3 regions of the Brevibacillus sp. SAFN-007a genome follow, and region 3 is predicted to be linked to each of the others. Evidence: riboswitches for the same ligand, from Rfam matches in the RefSeq annotation. Region 3 holds a riboswitch; each other region holds the start of a gene.
The links. A riboswitch is a leader RNA that binds a small molecule or an ion and turns the genes downstream of it on or off. The one in region 3 is predicted to bind thiamine pyrophosphate.

Region 1 (6,395 bases), on a different contig from region 3:
ACCTTTGTCTTCTGGAATCCGCTGGTCAAGGTCAGTACGTGGTTTCTGGTAAAAAGCGTCCCCGTCTTCATGCCGACCCCGTCCGGAATCCCGGCTACGAGTTGGTGGGAGACGATCGCGTTTTCCGGCACGCTCGCCATCGGCGTAGCTGTCCTGCTTTTCGCCATCAGTTTGCTGGCTCGCTATTGGCAAAGCGGCAAGACGAGATAATCGTTGCCTGTACCGCTTACAGCTGCCCACATTTTCGCTTGAGCGCCTCTTCGACGGCCGGCGGGACGAGATCTGCCACACTCGCCTTGTATCTCGCCACTTCCTTCACGATGCTGGAGCTTAAATACGAATATTGGTTGCTGGTCATCATGAAAAACGTTTCGATCCGGTCGTCGAGTTTTTTGTTGATCGAGGCCACCTGCATTTCGTATTCAAAATCGGAGACGGCCCGCAAACCGCGAATGATGACTTTGGCTCCGCGCTTGTTCATGTAGTCGATCAAAAGGCCGTCAAACGAGTCGATCTCGACGTTGTCCATGCCCGCTGTCACCTGCCGCAGCATCTCGACGCGCTCTTCAACGCTGAACAGGGATTTTTTCTGGGAATTGATCAGAACCGCTACGATTACCTTGTCAAATACCTTTGCACCCCGACTGATAATATCGAGGTGTCCGTACGTCACAGGATCAAAGCTTCCAGAGCAAACGGCAATCGCCATCTTGCCTTCCTCCTCTTCGTGTACTGGCTAAGCAATCCATCGCTTACGCTTCCTGCTGCGGATCGTAATAATACAGGGTGACAGCTGTATCGCCATAGGTCGCTTCCCGATCTTTGACGCAGTTTTGAATCGCATCGGGAAAGGAGAGTTTGCTGTCGTGCTCGGCCACGATCCAGGCGCCATCTGCCAGCAGGCCGAGCGCTTGCAGCTGCTCGATCTCCTCCACGATCCGCTGCTTCGCGTAAGGCGGGTCGAGAAAAACGAGCGCGAACGGCTGGGCGCGTTTGGCCAGCTGCCGGATCGCCCGCTCTGCATCCATGCGATACAGTTCTGCGTATTCGTCCAGTCGGCAGGCGCTGACATTTTGCTTGACGACGGCGAACGCTTTGGCATCCCGCTCGACAAACACGGCCTTGTCCGCTCCCCTGCTCAATGCTTCTATACCGAGGCTGCCTGTTCCGGCGTACAAATCCAAGGCCCAGCCCCCGTCAAAATACGGGCCAATCATGTTGAAAATCGATTCCTTTACCTTGTCGGTCGTCGGACGCGTCCCGCTTCCCGGGACGGCCGCCAGTTTTCTTCCTCTGTGTTCTCCCGCGATGACGCGCATATTCGTTCACCTGTTCCAAGAAGTAATAAGGGATAAAAGCTGATATCATACTATCACAACTGCCTATCCCGGTAAAATTGGCAACTGGAAAATTTATGACGTAGCGAAGTATACACCGCACAAAGATTGGAAATCATAATGGATAGCGACGCAACGGTGTCGCTGACAACCGCGGAGAAGACTTACGTTTCCCCATAAGCTCTTCCTCCGGTTTCTCCTCTCCCATAATTGAAAGGCAGTTCACTTTGGCGCACGGCGTGTCTGATAGGAGCATTCCGTGCCAGCGCTCCCCACGCGGGAGGAGTTGAACCGCTGCCCCATCGTCGTATGGCGAGGGGGTATTTTTTTGTGCATGGGGGGAGCATACTACTTGCACATGTTCAACGAAGGGGGAATCGACATGGCAGAAAAACTACCGTCCGCGCAAAAGCGAAAAGCATCCCAGGCTCAGTCCGATGCCGACCGAACGGGAACAGGCGTCGAGCAAGCGCGGGACATGCAGTCGCGCGCGGACCAGTCGGACATCATCAAGCATGGCCAATAACGAGAGCAGCCGAAAAGCCAGTCGCCATCCTGCGGCTGGCTTTTTTCTGCCCGATGCAACGGTGTCAATGTTTCCCCGCCTGCATTTCCCTCGCGCCCTTTTCCGTCTGGTTACGCACACTAAGCGAAAACAGGCGAAAGCCCCCTCATTTTCACATCCAAACCGTCCGTACTGGAGGAATCTTATGCACACCGTATGGAAAGGCTCAATCAGCTTCGGCCTGGTCAACATCCCCGTCCGCATGTTTACGGCAACAGAGGAGCGGGACATTCGCTTTCGCCAGTTGCACAAGGAATGCCACACCCCGATCAAATACGCCAAAATGTGCCCGCATTGCCAGCGAGAGGTGGAAGCAAGCGAAATCGTGCGCGGATACGAATACGAAAAAGGCCATTTTGTCATGATCGACGACGAGGATCTGGAGGCGATCACGCCCGAGACGCGGCGGGCCATTGAGATTCTCGACTTCGTGGACTTGTCGGAAATCGACCCGGTTTATTTTGACAAAAGCTACTTCCTGTCCCCGCAGGAGACGGGCGAAAAAGCGTATGCGCTGCTGCGCGCCGCCATGGAACAGAGCGGAAAAATCGCCATCGCCCAGGTGACGATGCGCAATCGGCAAAGTCTCGCCGTCATTCGGCTGTACGAGCACTGCATCATGCTGGAAACGATTTTTTACCCGGACGAGGTGCGTCCGGTCAACCAGGTGCCAGCCTTGCCGGAGGCTACTGTCCCGCTCGCGGAAAACGAACTGAAAATGGCGACAGAGTTGATCGGCAATATGACCGTTCCCTTCGATCCGGCAAAATACACCGACAAATACCGGGTAGAACTGCAAAGCATGATCGAGAAAAAGCTGGAGGGTCAAGAGATCGCCACCGCTCCCACAATTGCGCGGACGAATGTGATCGACTTGATGCAAGCCTTGAAGGAAAGCCTGGCCTCTACAGCAGCAGGCACCCAGACCACTCCCGCCAAGCTTGTGCCCGAGCCGACTCCGACGGCCCCTAAACCGAAAGCCGGGCGAAAACGGGCCGCTTCCACGGCGAAAACGGATTCCTCTGCTGCCAAAGAACCCGCAGGAAAACCGGGGTCGGGAACAACCTCCACCTCGACTACCAAAACGCTTCGCCGCAAAAAAGCCACTCCCGTGTAATCGTGCCAGAAGCTTTGGCTGCGCCCGGACAATCGGCGCAGCCTTCACAAAAAAACCTGCCCTTTGCTAAGGACAGGTTTTTGCTCATTTCTTGACGAGCGGCTGTTCTGGCTCGATGTGAATATGAACGGTATTGATTTTGTGCACATACTTCATACGCTCTTCAATCTTTTCGGTAATCGAGTGGCTTTCCACCACATTCAACTTCGGATCGACGTGAATCACCACGTCCACCAGCACGCTGCTGCCGTGATAACGCGCCTTGATATCGCTGATCGCCTTCACCCCGGAAATGGAGACGATCGTTTCCTTCAGTTCCTCGAGCTGCCCCACATCGAAGCCATCGGTCAAGCGATGGGTCGCCTCTCGGAAAATATCCCACGCCGTTTTCAGGATGATCCCCCCAACGATAAGCGCAGCCAGCGGGTCGAGCCAATGCAGTTGAAACTGTGCGCCCGCAACTCCCGCAAACGTACCGATGCTGACGAAGGCATCCGAACGATTGTCGGCAGCGGCGGCGAGCAACGCCTGGCTGTTCGTTTTCACGGCCAGCTGACGGTTGTATCGGTATACCCCGAGCATGATGCCGGCTGTTGCCAGAGCCGTCCAGCCCGCCAACAGGTCCGGAGCGCTATGGTTGGCGTCCATCAGCGACGGAATCGCTCCTGTAATGACCTCCAGCCCGACAAACAGCATGATAAATGACGCGACCAGCGCCGAGATCGTCTCTGCGCGAAAATGCCCGTACGGATGATCGCGATCAGGCGGCTTGCGCGCGATGCGCAGCCCGATCAGCACGGCTATGGATGCCACCACGTCCGTCGAGTTGTTCAGCCCATCCGCCATCAGCGCTTCCGAACCGGTCAGCACCGCAACCCCTATTTTTAACGCCGAGCAAAAAAGATAGGCGACAATACTAACCCAAGCCCCTCGCTCGCCTCGCTTCAAATCCGAATATACATCCACACTCCATCACCCCAAAAATCTCAATCGCCCTTTTCGCTCAACGTTGTCAGAACAGAACGGATAAAAGCGGTTTCTCGTTTTCGAATCTCATCGTAACAGACAAAATTCGTGTGGGTCTACAGAAACAGTTTTAGTCCGATTCATGAGTATAGAGGCGGGGAAAATGTGTTGCCCTGCGGCAATTTTTGTTGGAAACTTTTTCTTGCCAAATACAGTGTTCTCCGGTATCCTGATTTTGCAACGAAACCAAAAACAAGCACGGGAGCTTGGAAATCACCAGGCTGAGAGGATGGTACTGTGCCATCGACCGTTGAACCTGAACTGGGTAATGCCAGCGGAGGAATGTCCATATGACAGATGAGCGATGCGTATCTGTACGTTCGGGATACCGTCTCTTCTCTGCTCTCGCGTCTGGCGTCGCATGTTCCCATGCGGCGTTTTTTCGCGACGGGCCTCTTTCGCCTCCCTACAAGGTTCGCGCTTTCGTGCAACCACGCCAAGGAGGTTTTTTTATGTCATCCCTTTCATCTTTTCCCGGAAGCCGCAAAGTATACGAGGTAGGCAGCCGCCCCGACATTCGCGTGCCGATGCGCGAAATTGCGCTATCGCCTACGGAGGGGCTGTACGGCACCACGCCAAACCCGCCGCTGCGCGTGTACGACACAAGCGGCGAATACACGGCCGAAGGTTATGTCGCCGATATCCAAAAAGGGCTGCCGTTCGTGCGCCAGCGCTGGATCGAGGAGCGAGGCGATACGGAGAGCTACGCCGGCCGCGAGCCAAAGCCTGTGGACAACGGAATCCGAAACGCCGACAGCGCAGGGAAAATGCCCGCTTTCCCGCGCGAAGGCTATCAGCCGAGACGGGCGAAGGCAGGCAAGGCAGTCACCCAGCTTCACTATGCCCGCCGTAACATCATCACGCCGGAGATGGAGTACATCGCCATCCGCGAAGGCGTCACGCCGGAGTTTGTCCGCGCTGAGGTGGCGGCAGGCCGCGCGATCATTCCCGCCAATATCAATCATCCGGAGGCGGAGCCGATGATTATCGGCCGCCATTTTCACGTCAAGGTCAACGCCAACATCGGCACTTCCGCCGTCAGCTCCTCGATGGAAGAGGAGGTCGAGAAAATGATCTGGGCGGTACACTGGGGCGCGGACACGATCATGGACCTGTCGACCGGAAAGCACATCCACACGACCCGCGAGTGGATTATCCGCAACAGCCCTGTGCCTGTGGGAACCGTGCCGATCTACCAGGCGCTGGAAAAGGTGAACGGCAAAGCGGAGGATCTCACCTGGGAAATCTATCGGGACACGCTGATTGAACAGGCAGAGCAAGGCGTCGATTACTTTACCATCCACGCCGGTGTCCTGCTCCGCTACATTCCGCTGACCGCGAAGCGCGTGACCGGAATCGTTTCGCGCGGCGGTTCCATCCTGGCTGCGTGGTGTCTCGCCCATCACGAGGAAAACTTTTTGTACACGCATTTTGAAGAGATTTGCGAAATTCTCAAGGCGTACGACATCAGCGTGTCGCTCGGAGACGGCTTGCGCCCCGGCTCGATTGCGGATGCGAATGACGAGGCCCAGTTTGCCGAACTAGAGACACTCGGCGAGCTGACCAAAATCGCCTGGAAGCACGACGTGCAGGTGATGATAGAAGGACCGGGCCACGTCCCGATGCACCTGATTCGCGAAAACATGGACAAACAACTGGCGATTTGCCACGAGGCGCCTTTTTACACGCTCGGACCGCTGACGACAGACATCGCGCCCGGCTACGACCACATTACCTCCGCGATTGGCGCGGCGATGATCGGCTGGTTCGGCACCGCGATGCTCTGCTACGTCACGCCCAAGGAGCATCTCGGCCTGCCGAACAAGGAAGACGTGCGCAACGGCCTGATCGCCTATAAAATCGCGGCCCACGCAGCGGATTTGGCCAAGGGCCACCCGCGGGCAAAACAGCGCGACGACGCGTTGTCCAAAGCCCGCTTCGAGTTTCGCTGGAACGATCAGTTCAACCTCTCGCTCGACCCTGAGCGCGCCCGCGAGTATCACGACGAGACGTTGCCTGCGGAAGCAGCCAAGTCTGCGCACTTTTGCTCGATGTGCGGCCCGAAATTTTGCAGCATGAAAATCTCGCACGACATCCGTCATCTGGCCGAGGATCAAGAACAGAGCGAGTCGAGCGCCATCGCAGCGGGCCTTTTAGAGAAAGCTCGCGAATTTCGCGAGCAGGGAAGCCAACTGTACAAATAAGCGTCCGGAGGTGGCTGGCAAGTGAACGAAGCGTTGCAATTGCGAGCAGAGATCGCTCGCCTGGAGGCTGACCTCGAACAGCGGAAGCGCGAATTGCGTCTTTTGCAAAAAGAGTGCGAGCATGAGTTCGTCGAGACGCCTCTGGC
Region 2 (6,395 bases), on a different contig from region 3:
AGCCACGATGAGGCGCACTCCGAGAGTGAGCGGCTTGCGGATTTTCCAATACCATTTTCCTATCGCATGGTACCATGCCATGCTGTCGCCTCCTGTCTCCTGACTGGGCGTTGTTTTTCACCGGTGTCTCGGGTCTGTCAATTCTGCTGGTAGGAAAATCGTACCTGACTGACAGGAAAAAAAAAAATTTTTTCCAACGGGTTCGCAAAGCGCGGCAAAACAAAAAAGCAGGCCTGCTCCAAGGCCCGCTTTTCACTCCAGACGATTCTCCAACTCCTTGACGATGGCCTCGGCCTTGCGAATCCAGCGGGGGTCGATCTCGGCATCTTTGTCGAGCGGCTCCTGGAACTGGTTCATCACGGCTGAAGCGACGGGGGCGTAGTAGCCGATCTCTTCCTCTACGCCTGTGTTGTAGACGTGGCGCAACACAAACGGTTCGCCCAGCTCCAGCCACGCGTCGGGGCTGTCAAGCTCGCCCTGCAAGACTTTTACCGGGAGGCGAAGGTACACGGTGTTCTTGTCGTCCAGGGCACGGTCGAAATAGCCGTGCTCGTAATCCCAGTTCGCCAGCGTAAAATGCGGCTCCAGCGACTCGCGAAAATAACCGAACGTCGCCTTCGTCCCTGGTAAGCTGCTGTGGATTTTCTTCATGATCTTATCCCCTGCCTTCGTCACATACTACGGATAGTGTGCGCCAAAACGGCAGGTTGTACTCACAGGCGAAGGCTAGCAAAACGAGCAACAAGCCTCGCTGCCGGAATTGCGGATGGCAAGAGGCTTGGTAGCTCTATGCTTTCAGGTTTTAGAGCAGCGCGATCGTCAAAAGCGTAAACAAGGCGAGCGGAATGATTCTTTTGCCTCGTCGGCACGGGCGGCGGCGTTTTTTCCTCGGCACGACGACGGCAGCCGGAGGTGGCGGCGGCGGATACGGGTAAAACGGCTGAGGCGGGTAGGGCGGGTACGGGGCAAACGGCGCCATGTACGGTGGATAGCCGGCATAAGGAGCGCCCTCTCCATACGGACTCACCTGTCCGTACGGAAAGCTCGGACTGCCGAACGGGCTTACCTGCCCATACGGTTGACCCGGACTGCCGAACGGGCTTACCTGCCCATACGGCTGGCCCGGACTGCCGAACGGACTTACCTGCCCATACGGCTGATTCGGGCTGCCGAACGGACTTACCTGCCCATATGGCTGGTTCGGGCTGCCGAACGGACTTACCTGCCCATATGGCTGGTTCGGGCTGCCGAATGGGCTGATCGGAGCGTATGGATAGCACTCATCCGCGTAAGGGCTGACTTGACCAGCAGGAGGTCGATTCGGCTGGCTGCTGCTGCCAAGCGGACTGACATCGCCGAACGGCTGGTATCCGCCATATGGATAGCCGTAGGGAGTCCAGTCCGGGTACATGCCCCAGTCTCCCTGCGACTTTCGGCTGGCTACCTCTTCGAACTCATAGTCGTCTTCTTCTGCATTGGGATCGTCTACTTCCACGTATACGTTCTGATCGTCAAAATCGACGATCACCCCTTCAAAAATCTGGCCGTCAATCGCTTCGATGCGCACCTTTTTCTCGACGTGTTCCTTGCATATGTTGTGCACATTTTCGCGCATATCCTTTATCAGGCTGACCATCTGGACGTCAGCCTGGTACAGGTTTTTTTCAGACTGCATGGAAACTCCTCCCCTTCTGGTGTTTCTTTATTACCATATACAAGAGCCCATGGGGAGGTGTACCGGTTTGCCGATGAGACTAGCCCATTTTGCGCTGCCCTTCGTCTGTTCCCGCCAGAAAACGGGAAGGCAAAAACGGTGCCAGCCGCTCCGTATCGCCATTTTCCAGATAGTCGGCCATCCATTTGGCTGTGACCGGGGACAGCAGAATACCGTTGCGGAAATGCCCTCCGGCAATCGACAGCCCGTCCCAGCCGGGCACGGAACCAAGCAGCGGCTTGCCATCGGCGGTAGCTGGCCGCAGTCCGCCCCACGCCTCCAGAAAAGCGGCGCTGTGCAAAGCCGGGACATACGGCATAACGCCGTTCAGGATGCTGGCCAAGCCCGCCATGGTGACTTCGCGCTGAAAGCCGCTTTCGTCTTCCGTCGCGCCGATGACGATTTTCCCGTCCTTTTTCGGGGTAATGTAGCCCGATGTGCCAAAAATCACCGTGCGCAGCGGGATGCCTGCGGAGGATACGGCCGCGATCTGGCCGCGAACCGGGCGAACCGGAATGGAAACGCCGAGCATTTCCAGCATGATGCCCGCCCAAGCGCCTGACGTGATGATCGTCTGCTCCGCCCGCAGCGGCCCGAGCGAGCTCTCCACGCCGACTACCCGACCGCCTTTTACGGCAATGCCGCTCACGACGCAGCCTGCGTGCAGCGCGACACCCTGCAGGCGGCACGCTGTCACCAGAGCGCGCAGCAGCATGCGGTTGTTGATATGTCCTTCGTACGGAGAGTAGATGGCTGCCTGCGCCTGTTCGGTCAGAAGCGGCTCCACCTCAGCCAGCTGCTTTTGTTCTGTCAAAAAGTGGACGCTGTGCCCCGCTGCTTTTTGCCAATGGTACTTCGCTTCCAATTGCGCCTGCTCGTCATCGTTGAGTGCCACCGTAAGCAGTCCGTCCAGGCTAAGCTGTACGTCCCCTCCGGTAAACTCCTCCAGCTCGGCTGCCCACTCCGGGTAATAGGACAGCGAAGTCATGCCCAGATTGAGCATCGGGCCTGGGGAGGCAAATTCCTTCAATGGCGCAAGCATCCCCGCCGCAGCGGAGGACGCCTGTCCGCCCCACTCTCCCTGCTCCACCAGCGTGACGCTGTATCCTCTTCGTGACAACTCATAGGCCAGACTTAATCCGATGATTCCTCCACCCACTATGAGACAATCGCTCACTGTTTCTCTCTCCTCGCTGTTGCAATTTGGTCGGGGCCGCTCGCCCTGCACCGCAGCTTTCGCCAAAGCCCCTGACAAAAATCCCGCGATGGACCGTTCCATAAAGAAAGCCCACCCTCTCCTTTGCAAGGAAAAGGTGGGCTTCATACGCATAGAAACCAGGAAAAAGCGCTGTTTGCCGGCAACCGTATCCCTGCGCCGGCATGATCCGGATCAGGTGCAATGGGTCGATGGTCGTATGCTCCCATCCTCTCAGCCCCGCATGAAGGACTCCCCGAGTTGCTTGATCTTTTCTTTTCGTTTCCCTACCAAGTATAGTCCTCTTGGCAGTGACCTGACAAGATGCTTCCGCGCTTCCCTCTGCTCTTAATCTTCGTCTTTCACATCGTAGCTTTCCGGAACCGTTTCGTGACGCGCCGCTTCCTCGAACTCGCGAAGCTTGCGCAGCTCCTCCAGATGGTGATTGAACTGTTCCTTGTTAATGATGTACTCGTTGCCGTCGTGGAGGGCACGGATCTTGCCCTGATGAATTTTCTCCAAAATAAACGTTTCGGGAAGCTCCAAATACGCCGCTGTTTCCTCCACGGTCAAATACGTCTTGTTCTCGCGCAATCTTGCCTCCAGTTCCGCTTTCTGCCGCTCGAATCCAGGTTTTCCCAGAAGGGCGAACATGTTGGCTTTGTACGCCTCCACCCCTGGCTGATCGAACGGGTTGACGCCTAAGAGATAGCCGCTAATCCCGCATGCCTTTTCAAAAAAGTAGATCAGGGCACCGAGATGATACGCAGTCGCCTCTGGCATCTCCACAAGCAGGTTCGGTACGCCGCCGTCCACGTGCGCCAGTACCGTTCCTTCGAAAGCCTTTTTATTGACAAACCCCATCCGTTTGCCGGACAAGAAGTTCAGCCCGTCGACATCGAGCGGGTCCTCCTGTACGGTGATGTCGACAGCGGGCTTGTTCACGGTCACGACGGTTTCAAACAAGTGCCGCATGCCGTCCTGTATGTACTGCCCCAACGAGTGCAGGTCCGCGGAAAACTCCGCCGACGCGGGGAAAATGCCTTTGCCGTCCTTTCCTTCCGACTCTCCGAACAACTGCTTCCACCACTCCGCAAAAAAGCGGAACTGCGGCTCGTAGCTGACCAGAAGCTCTACGGTCTTGCCTTTGCGGTACAGGGCATTGCGAATCGCCGCATACTGGTAGCACGGGTTTTCGTGCAAATCCATCACCATGTAGCGCTCGCTCGCGTCTTGCGCTCCCTTCATCAGCGCGTCCAGATCGGCTCCGCTCACGGCTATGGGCAGAAGCCCGACTGCGGTCAGGACGGAAAAACGTCCGCCGATATCGTCCGGAATGACAAAGCTTTCGTACCCTTCGTCTTCCGCGAGCCTTTTCAAGGCGCCACGCGTTTTGTCCGTCGTAATATAGATGCGCTTCCTCGCCTGTTCGCGGCCGTACTTGTTCTCCAGCCAGGTGCGCAACAGCCGAAAAGCGATCGCGGGCTCTGTGGTCGTGCCCGACTTCGAGATGACATTGATGGACACGTCTTTTCCTTCCAGCACGTCCATCAGATGAGAGATATAAACCGGGCTGATATTGTTTCCGACAAAATAAATCTCCGGAAAACGCCGCTTCGACTTCGGCAGCAAATTGTAAAAGCTGTGGCCCAAAATGTCCAGTACAGCCTTCGCCCCCAAGTATGAACCCCCGATTCCAATTACCAAAAGCACATCTGAATCAGCCTGGATACGTGCCGCGGCCTGGCGAATCCGCTCGAACTCGACGCGGTCGTACCTCTGTGGCCAATCCACCCACCCGAGATAGTCTCTGCCTGGCCCCGTTCTTTTGTGCAACATCTCATGCGCCTGCCCGATCGCCGGGGCAAGCTGCTCCCATTCATGCTGTCTCACAAAGGCGCGTGCATTGGAGTAATCAAATCGTATGGCTTGGTTCATGGCTCCCCTCCCAAGGAACGTCATCTATTCTCTTATCTTATCACGCCACCAGCCAGAAAGTTGCTTTTAGTCAAAACATCACAAAATGCGAGCCAATCGGGAAAAATTCGCGACAAATGGCCCCGGTTATCGCGAATATCGACACCTCGCTGTCGAAAAAGAACTGTTTCTCGGTACAAAAACATGCACCTGTGCAGCTTGCGGCCACAGGTGCATGCTTATGTGGGAAACGTATCTGTCATCAGTTTCAAAAGAAAAAACAGCGCAATCCCGAAACTCGCGACCGTCCACCAGAGCGTTTTGCTGTCCGTCTTGTCTGCCTTGTAGATACCGCTCAGCTTCCAGGTGCCTACAGCTACACAGAGGAGACTGAGCAGGAGCAGGATTGTCCCCATGATCTCCCTCCTTCCCCTCTCCTAGCTATATGGGGAAGAAGGGGAAAAAATCACTCCTTGGACTGCTTTTTCCCCAAACGGCCGAGAACTTGCCGGCCGCGCTGCTTGATCGCCTCATCCTTGAGTGCAAGCTGTCGTTTTTTCATCAGGCCGTTTTTCGATGTATCCGGTCGGCCTGTCTGACGTTCCTCGCGCATCAGCTGTACTTGCCTCCGCCCTTTTTCTCATAGTCCTCCAGCAGTTCCGCAAAGCTTTTGTTGCGCTCGCGCTCTTCCTGTTCGCGACGCTTTTGCTCCGCCGCTTCCTTCGCCTTGCGTTCGCTTTCGGATTTCATGTCTTTTTCCAGCTGCTTCAGCTTGGCCCATGCATCCGGATTCACCAGATCCTTCAGGCTGCCGAGAGAAGATTTCGCTTCTGTCGCTGTATCCGGGTTTTGCCGTTGCGGTTGCTGTTTTTGCTTTTTCTTCGCCATGTGAACTACCATCCTTTCCCTATCGAATTCACGCCCATTCTCCAGCGCTTTTTGGGTCATACTACTTTTACGCTTCGCATGAAGAGGAGGACGAGACATGGTACGCAATAAAGCAAAAGACTTCGGAAAAACCGCAGAAATCCGTGGCCCCAAAGCCCAGTCGGAAGCCATCCGTTCCAACGGTTCCATCAATAGTGAACCACAAGAGCGGTTAAAAGAAAACCGTTAGACACAAAAGGGAACCGCCGGGATGGTTACGCCCGGCGGTTTTTTCTGGAAGACGGGCCGCTTGTGCCCAGCCTTTTTTGCACGTACTCCTGCTTCAATAGCGTCAGCTTATCGTCCAGCTGGAATGGGCAGCCATTTTTGCGCAGCCGTTTGCCGAAATCCCGTTCCATCTCGATCCGCGGCAGTTCGCGAAAAGCCCCTGCTTTTGCCAGGCTCTCCCGACGCAACGAGACGTGCTCGATGTCAAACAGTGTCCACGGCGATCGGTGCCGCGCCAGCTTCGCCCCGTATTTCTCCCGAATAGCCAGCCGCTTTTGCGCGACCGGACAGGGCAAACCGATGCGAAAAGGCAAGCCGTTTACAATCTGGCTCTCTTCCAGAAGAGGGACTGATTCCCCCAGCGTATGCGGCCGCTTCACATGCGGGTATTGCTCCAGCCAGAGCTGGCACTCC
Region 3 (6,395 bases):
TTGATCTCCAGGGGCAAGGCGGCATTTTCCACAATCGTGCGCCACGGCATGAGCAGATCGCGCTGGGGCATGTAGCCTACCTGCCCCAGCCGCTGTTCCATCCGCTCCCCGCCCAGCCGGATTTCTCCCTGTTCGGGCTGCAAAAGTCCCGCAATCAGCTGAAACAGCGTGCTTTTTCCGATCCCGCTTGGCCCGATCATGCTGACGAACTCGCCTTTTTTCACCCGCAGATCAAAGTCTTCGAGAATCGGCGTGCCTGTGTAGGAAAAGCGGACGTTGGAGAAAGCTAGTTGATCGCGCACGGCCACATTTCCTCTCTATAGGCCATATCCCAGAACATGTACTCCATCTTGGAGGTGTTGACGAAATACGCTTCCAGTCTCGCCAGCTCCTGCTCGTTTTTCCCGTCTGCCAGCTCGTTCATGATGTCGATCAGCCAGATCGCGAGCTGCCCGAACTCGTCCGAGCTGTACATCCGCACCCACTCGCCGTACAGCTCGTGGTCCAGCGCCCCTTCTACCTGCGCCAGCCGCTTGCCGATCTCCCAGTAGCTCCATGTGCATGGCAAAAGCGCGCTGACCAGCTCTGCCAGTGAGCCTTGCTGCGCGACAAGCAGCATGTAGCTGGTGTAGCCCAGCATGACAAAGGACGGCTCGGTCGCTTCCAGCTCCTCGCGGGAAATGCCGAAGCGCGCCGCATACTGGCGGTGCAGCTCCATCTCCGTGTGGAGCGTCGATTCCTGCAGGGCGGCGAATCGGGCGCTCGTCTCCAGATCGTAGGCCTTCACGCTGGCGAGCGCGAACATTTTGGCGTAATCGATCAGGTAGATGTAGTCCTGCTTCAAGTAAAATTTGAACGACTCTACAGGCAGCGTGCCTTCACCCAAGCCAGTTACGAACGGATGCTGGTAAACGCGCTCCCAGATCGGGGCGACACTGCGTAACAAACGGTCTGTAAAGGTTGCCATGCTTCTTTTCACTCCTTCGCTTCCTTTGGCGTGTTGCACCAGCTGGCGATAAAGCGGGCCATGATCTGGGCGAACCGGACAAGCTGGTCAGGATCAATCGACTCATCGACGGCATGGGCGTGTTTCAGCTCGCCCGGGCCGAACAGTACGGCGGGAATGCCTGCGTGCGCGAACCAGCCCGCATCTGTGACGGTAGGAGACATGTCCACCACAGGCGCCTCGCCCAACTCGCTTGCATAGGCGGCTTGCAGCTGCGCCAGGGCCGGATGCTTGGTATCCAGCTCCAGGGACGGGAAAATTTCCCCGCGCTCCTCGATCATGGAGCGACCGCCCCAGCGGAAGACGGGAGGATGGTCGCGCAGCCACAAATCAGCCGCCGCTGCCCGTCCGACATGGTCCTCGATCTCGCGAATGATCTGTTCGTGTGATTCGTTCGGATAAAAGTGAACCGTAATCCAGAGCGCGCAGCGATCCGCGATGAACGCAGCATGGCGTCCGCCCTCGATCACAGCCGGGTTGATCGTATTGCTGCCAGCCGCAAAGCCGGGGTACGCCTTCATCACGGCCCAGTCCCGTTCCAGCTCCTGTAGCGCCGTAATGATTTTCGCCATTTTTTCAATCGCAGACGCCCCGCGCACGCCGCCTCCGGCATGGATCGTCCTCGCCCGCATCCCGTCGTGCAAGGTCGTCGGACTCTCAATCGTGATCCAGCCGGTAATGACGCCGCCCTGCCCTTGCATATGCAGGTTGCTCGTGTCGACGACGACGGCGTAGTCCGCCTGGTAGCCGCGTTCGAGCGCGACCAGCGTCCCTGCTTCGCCCGCTTCCTCGCCGATTACCGATTGGAACAGCAAATCGCCTGCCAGCTCGACGCCGTGCTCGCGCAGCATCTGAATGGCGAACAGGCTTGCGGCCAGTCCGCCCTTCATGTCTGCGACACCGCGTCCGTACAGCCGTCCGTCTGCGCCGCGCGTCAAGGAAAACGGCGGATACGTCCAGCTCGCATCGTCGCCCACTTCCGCAACGTCGATGTGCCCGTTGATAATCAGGCTGTTCGCCTGAGCGGAAGCGCTACCCGGCAGTCGGCCGACGACGTTGTCGTCGCCGGGGTAGACGGTCCAGCGGTCGACCTCAAAGCCGATGGCCGCGAGCCGATGGGCGAGTACCGTTTGCGCCGCGTCGCTGTTTCGCGCTGGCGGACTTACAGTCGGATGGGAAACGAGCTCTGCCAGGAGGGCAAACAACTCTTCTTTGCGCCTGGCAATCGATTCTACCGCTTCTGTCAGTCGGTCCACGCTACTCAATCATCCCTTCGGTCGGGCTGCTCGCCGACGCGTAGCGCTTTTTCGCGATCCGTCCCGCGAGGAAGCCTTTGCGCCCCGCTTCCACGCCGAGCTTCATCGCTTCGGCCATCAGCACCGGATTGTCCGCGAGCGCGACTGCCGTATTCAGCAGCACGCCGTCCGCGCCCAGCTCCATCGCTTTCGCGCAATCGGCTGGCGACCCGATGCCTGCGTCCACGATGATCGGCACTTTCGCGTCCTCGATGATGAAGCGGAGGTTGTTTTCGTTGACGATGCCTTGTCCGGAGCCAATCGGGGACGCGCCCGGCATGACGGCATGTACGCCCACCTCCTGCAAGCGCTTGGCGAGAATCGGATCGTCGTTGGTGTAAGTCAGCACGATGAAGCCTTCCTCGACCAGTATTTTCGACGCTTCCAGCGTGCCGATCGGGTCAGGCAGCAGCGTTTTCGGATCGCCGATGACCTCTACCTTAATCATGTCACACAAGCCGGATGCCCGCGCCAGACGGGCGATGCGCACCGCTTCCTCAGCCGTGTAGGCCCCGGCTGTATTCGGCAGCAGCGTGAATTTTTTCAGATCGAGCTGTTCCAAAAAGTTCGGCTCTTGCGGATTTTCCAAATTGAGCCGACGAATCGCGAATGTCAAAATTTCGGCCTCCGACGCCTCTACTGCTTTTCCTTGCGTTTCCAAATCTGCGAATTTTCCAGTCCCGAGCAAAAGGCGGGAACGAAACTCGTAAGGGCCAATTTTCCATGTATCCATGCTGGTCATCCTCCTCCGACAAAATGAACGATTTCGATGCGATCTCCGTCTGCAATCGGCGTTTGTTCATACCGGGAGCGGTCGATGATTTCTCCGTTGCGCTCCACGACGACAATCTTCTCTTGCAGGGAATACGAAGCGAGCAGGGCGCGGACTGTGTTGATCTCAGCCGACAGCTCTGCCGTTTTTCCGTTCAGCACAACAACCATGGTCTTCCTCCTTCTTGCTGCTACTTGTCGAGGGACGAAAAAACGGCCTCCCTCGCCTGCCGGAAGTCACTCCAGTCAAACGGTGGAAGCCGTATACGTATCCCATCGGACAGATGGAAGAAAAAAACCATCCGCCGTGGGATGGTTGAGTTGATCTCGTCGTCTGGTAGCAGCATTCCGGCAAATCCGCCGCAACTGCTGCACCGTGAAATCGATTCATATACCTCTTCCTCCGCTGGCATGACCCAGGTCAGGTTCAACGGTCAGTAACACGCTCGTTACAATCTCAGCCGACGATGCTCGGCCCCCGTTTGGTAGTCACCTTATGAAATTGTCGTACATTCGAGTATTACAGTACCACTCTATTTCGTGTTTGTAAAGGTTTCCTTATACATCGCTTCCAGCTCAACCAGGCAACGCTCGGCCCAGGCCGCCATTTTTTTCAGCTTTTCCATTTCCCGCTCCATCGCCGTGCGCACGGACTCCTTGTAGTCCGGCACTTCGCCGTTGTAGCGGATGACGGATGCGGCCGGGGCCATGAATTTTTCCTGGTAGGAGAGCGCCGGACGCTGGTGGAACAGCGGCACATCCACCTCGTAGGAGGTATGGAGATCGCCCTGCTGCGGGTATTTCGTCACCGCAAGCACCTTGAGCAACAGCTTCGTGTCGTGAATTTCCAGCACTTCCGCGATATATTCTCCTGTCCGCTGCGTCACGCGAACTTTATCGCCGGGGTTCCAAAACATCGTCGTTTCCTCCTCGCATCATTCATTATGGTAGGGGCTTAGGCAAAAACGGCCTTGCCACAGCTTGCCACTCACTACTCGCCCGTCAGGTCAGCGACTGGGCAAGCAACTTGCGGGCGTGCGCCAGCACTTCATCTGCGGCAGGTGCTGGTTGACCGCCGCCCTGCGCCATCGCCGGATTGCCGCCACCTTTTCCGGCAATTAACGGGAGCGTCTCCTTGAGCAGCTGGTTGACGGCGACATTCACATCCTGCCCCCGCGCAAACACAAGCTGAGTCTTCTCGCCAGTCGCTGCGGCCAGCAGGCAAACGACGTCCGGCGCCTCCGCGACCGCCAGTTGGGCGAACTGCTGCAACTGCTGGATCGTTTTGTCCGGGAAAACGTGCGCCAGGACACGCACCCCGCCCATCTGCTCCGCCGCGCCGAGCTGCTTGCGAACTTCGCCCGCAAGCAGCTGTTTTTCCGCTTCGGCGAGCCTTGCTTTCAAACTGTCCCGTTCGGCCAGCACGCGCTCTGTCTGCGCGATCAACTCCGTCTCACTGGTCGCCATCAGCTTCGCCAGCTCGCGGACGGTCGCCTGCTTGCGCGTGTAATCCCGCAAAGCCCGCAAGCCGCAGATGAACTCCAGCCGGATGTTTCCGCGATGGCGCTCCCAGCCGAGAATTTTTATCACGCCCACTTCGCCTGTGCGCGCAGGATGTGTGCCGCCGCACGGATTGTAGTCGTACGCGGGGATGATGACGACGCGGACATTTTCCGTGACCGTCGGCTGTTTTTTCAGCGGCAGACGAGCCAGCTCCTCATCGTCGACAAACCGGGCGATGATCGGATGGTTCTCCAGCACGACCTGGTTGGCCCGCTGCTCGACCGCTTCCCATACATCCGGTGTCAGCTCATCCAGCCGCACGTCGATCGTCACGCGTTCTTTTCCCAGATGAAACGCGACCGTCTCCGCCTGCGCGACTTCCAGAAAGGCGGCGGACAAAATGTGCTGTCCCGCATGCTGCTGCATGTGATCGAAGCGGCGGTCCCAATCGATCTGGCCCTCGACTTCCGTGCAGTCCTCCGGCAGCGGGGCTTCCAGCCGATGTCGCACCTCGCCTGCCACCTCTTCCACGTCGATGACCCGACATTCTCCGAGCGTGCCCATATCCGCGGGCTGTCCGCCTCCCGTCGGGTAAAACGCCGTCTCGCTCAGCACGACGTACGGCGTTCCATCCTCTTCCCTGCCCTGCCGCAATACGCGCGCCGAAAACGTTCTCGCATACGCATCTTGATAATAGATTCTGTCTTCCATACCTGCTCCTTGCCGCCGGACGGAAACGACAACTGCGCTTTTTTCCATTCCGGCCATTTTCTCCCGCCAGGGGTTGCTAGTATACTAATAGAATAGAGATCGAGGAGGGATGATCCTTGAACAAAAAAATGTTTACGCTTCAGGAAGCGAACGACTTGTTGCCCTATGTACGGGAAGAACTCTCGTTTTTGCAAAAATCGAAGCGTTCTTTCTATGAAATGTATCAAAAACGCGAGCAACTCAAAAAGCAGCAGCCTGTGGACGAGGAGGCGCTCTTTTCCGTAGAATGCCAGCTTGACTTTCTCGAATTGGAAGCGAAGATGCACGTCACCCAACTGATCGGCAAAGGCATCCAGGTCAAAGACATCGACATCGGCCTGTTCGACTTTCCCGCCATCATCGACGGCGAAGAAGTGCTCTTGTGCTGGCGCGCGGGAGAAGACTCCATCACCCACTACCACGGGCCGCACGACGGCTTCATGGGCCGCAAGCCGATCCGGTGACGGTTTTTTAGCCCAACAGGCGATCCATCTGCTGTTCGCGTGTGCGGCGCTCTTCCGGGCTTGCCAGATCGTATTTTTTCAACAGGTGAAACAGCTCGTTCAAACGCTCCTGGCTAAGCTCGCCTTCCAGCATGCGCTGCAATCGTCCTACCCGCTCTCCGGCCAAAAACGGCGCTTGCTCGGCCAGCTTCTTTTGCACATCCTCTTTACTGTGATCCAGCTTGCATTCTCCCATCGTTCTACTCCTTTCCCCGTATTCCTGTTCCATCATACCACGATTGCTCCCAATCGAAAACGTGACCGGTCCATGGCGTCCGGCGGCCCGGCCTTGCCGCCGCAGCACGCGCGAACCAACGAGCGAAGCGGTGTGATGGGACAGCCTGGCTGCTCCCGCTCGCACCGGGCCGCCGGACGGCTAGCAGGCGGTACACGCTTCGCCGCAAGCGGTGCCAGACAAAAGGCGTGCGAGCAAGCATGCCGCAACAGACAGACTTGCAACCTTGCAACGCAAGAAGGCGTACAAGCCGGAAAATGGATTGCACGCCTTCTCGCTACGCCCGTTTGCGGACGCGGAAGTTGCTTTCGATCAACAGCCAGTTTTGCGGA

Region 1: it holds a riboswitch for thiamine pyrophosphate, as region 3 does, so the genes downstream of both, thiC (phosphomethylpyrimidine synthase ThiC) here and thiS (sulfur carrier protein ThiS) in region 3, are expected to answer to the same signal.
Region 2: it holds a riboswitch for thiamine pyrophosphate, as region 3 does, so the genes downstream of both, thiO (glycine oxidase ThiO) here and thiS (sulfur carrier protein ThiS) in region 3, are expected to answer to the same signal.

Annotation. Positions count from the first base shown of each region.
Region 1 is NZ_JBQCKK010000006.1:146,846-153,240, forward strand. Features, by position in the region: gene ylbJ (sporulation integral membrane protein YlbJ) at 1-210, shown strand, start outside; gene coaD (pantetheine-phosphate adenylyltransferase) at 227-709, opposite strand; gene rsmD (16S rRNA (guanine(966)-N(2))-methyltransferase RsmD) at 753-1,319, opposite strand; gene ACTHO6_RS09910 (hypothetical protein) at 1,720-1,863, shown strand; gene ku (non-homologous end joining protein Ku) at 2,048-3,019, shown strand; gene ACTHO6_RS09920 (cation diffusion facilitator family transporter) at 3,104-3,985, opposite strand; TPP riboswitch at 4,235-4,345, shown strand; gene thiC (phosphomethylpyrimidine synthase ThiC) at 4,498-6,249, shown strand; gene ACTHO6_RS09930 (hypothetical protein) at 6,271-6,395, shown strand, end outside.
Region 2 is NZ_JBQCKK010000009.1:84,996-91,390, reverse strand. Features, by position in the region: gene ACTHO6_RS12115 (NUDIX domain-containing protein) at 1-81, opposite strand, end outside; gene ACTHO6_RS12110 (YugN family protein) at 253-651, opposite strand; gene ACTHO6_RS12105 (hypothetical protein) at 803-1,675, opposite strand; gene thiO (glycine oxidase ThiO) at 1,755-2,891, opposite strand; TPP riboswitch at 3,062-3,178, opposite strand; gene ACTHO6_RS12095 (excisionase family DNA-binding protein) at 3,258-3,476, opposite strand; partial or broken gene ACTHO6_RS12090 (glucose-6-phosphate isomerase) at 3,498-4,847, opposite strand; gene ACTHO6_RS12085 (hypothetical protein) at 5,066-5,242, opposite strand; gene ACTHO6_RS12080 (hypothetical protein) at 5,293-5,439, opposite strand; gene ACTHO6_RS12075 (DUF3886 domain-containing protein) at 5,439-5,714, opposite strand; gene sspK (small acid-soluble spore protein K) at 5,812-5,943, shown strand; gene ACTHO6_RS12065 (glycosyltransferase family 2 protein) at 5,969-6,395, opposite strand, start outside.
Region 3 is NZ_JBQCKK010000008.1:39,257-45,651, reverse strand. Features, by position in the region: gene ACTHO6_RS11265 (ABC transporter ATP-binding protein) at 1-302, opposite strand, end outside; gene tenA (thiaminase II) at 287-967, opposite strand; gene ACTHO6_RS11255 (acetylornithine deacetylase) at 976-2,271, opposite strand; gene ACTHO6_RS11250 (thiazole synthase) at 2,264-3,034, opposite strand; gene thiS (sulfur carrier protein ThiS) at 3,040-3,243, opposite strand; TPP riboswitch at 3,454-3,564, opposite strand; gene kapB (sporulation phosphorelay system protein KapB) at 3,606-3,989, opposite strand; gene ACTHO6_RS11235 (alanyl-tRNA editing protein) at 4,075-5,286, opposite strand; gene ACTHO6_RS11230 (DUF2203 domain-containing protein) at 5,403-5,789, shown strand; gene ACTHO6_RS11225 (hypothetical protein) at 5,797-6,024, opposite strand; gene ACTHO6_RS11220 (LysM peptidoglycan-binding domain-containing protein) at 6,341-6,395, opposite strand, start outside.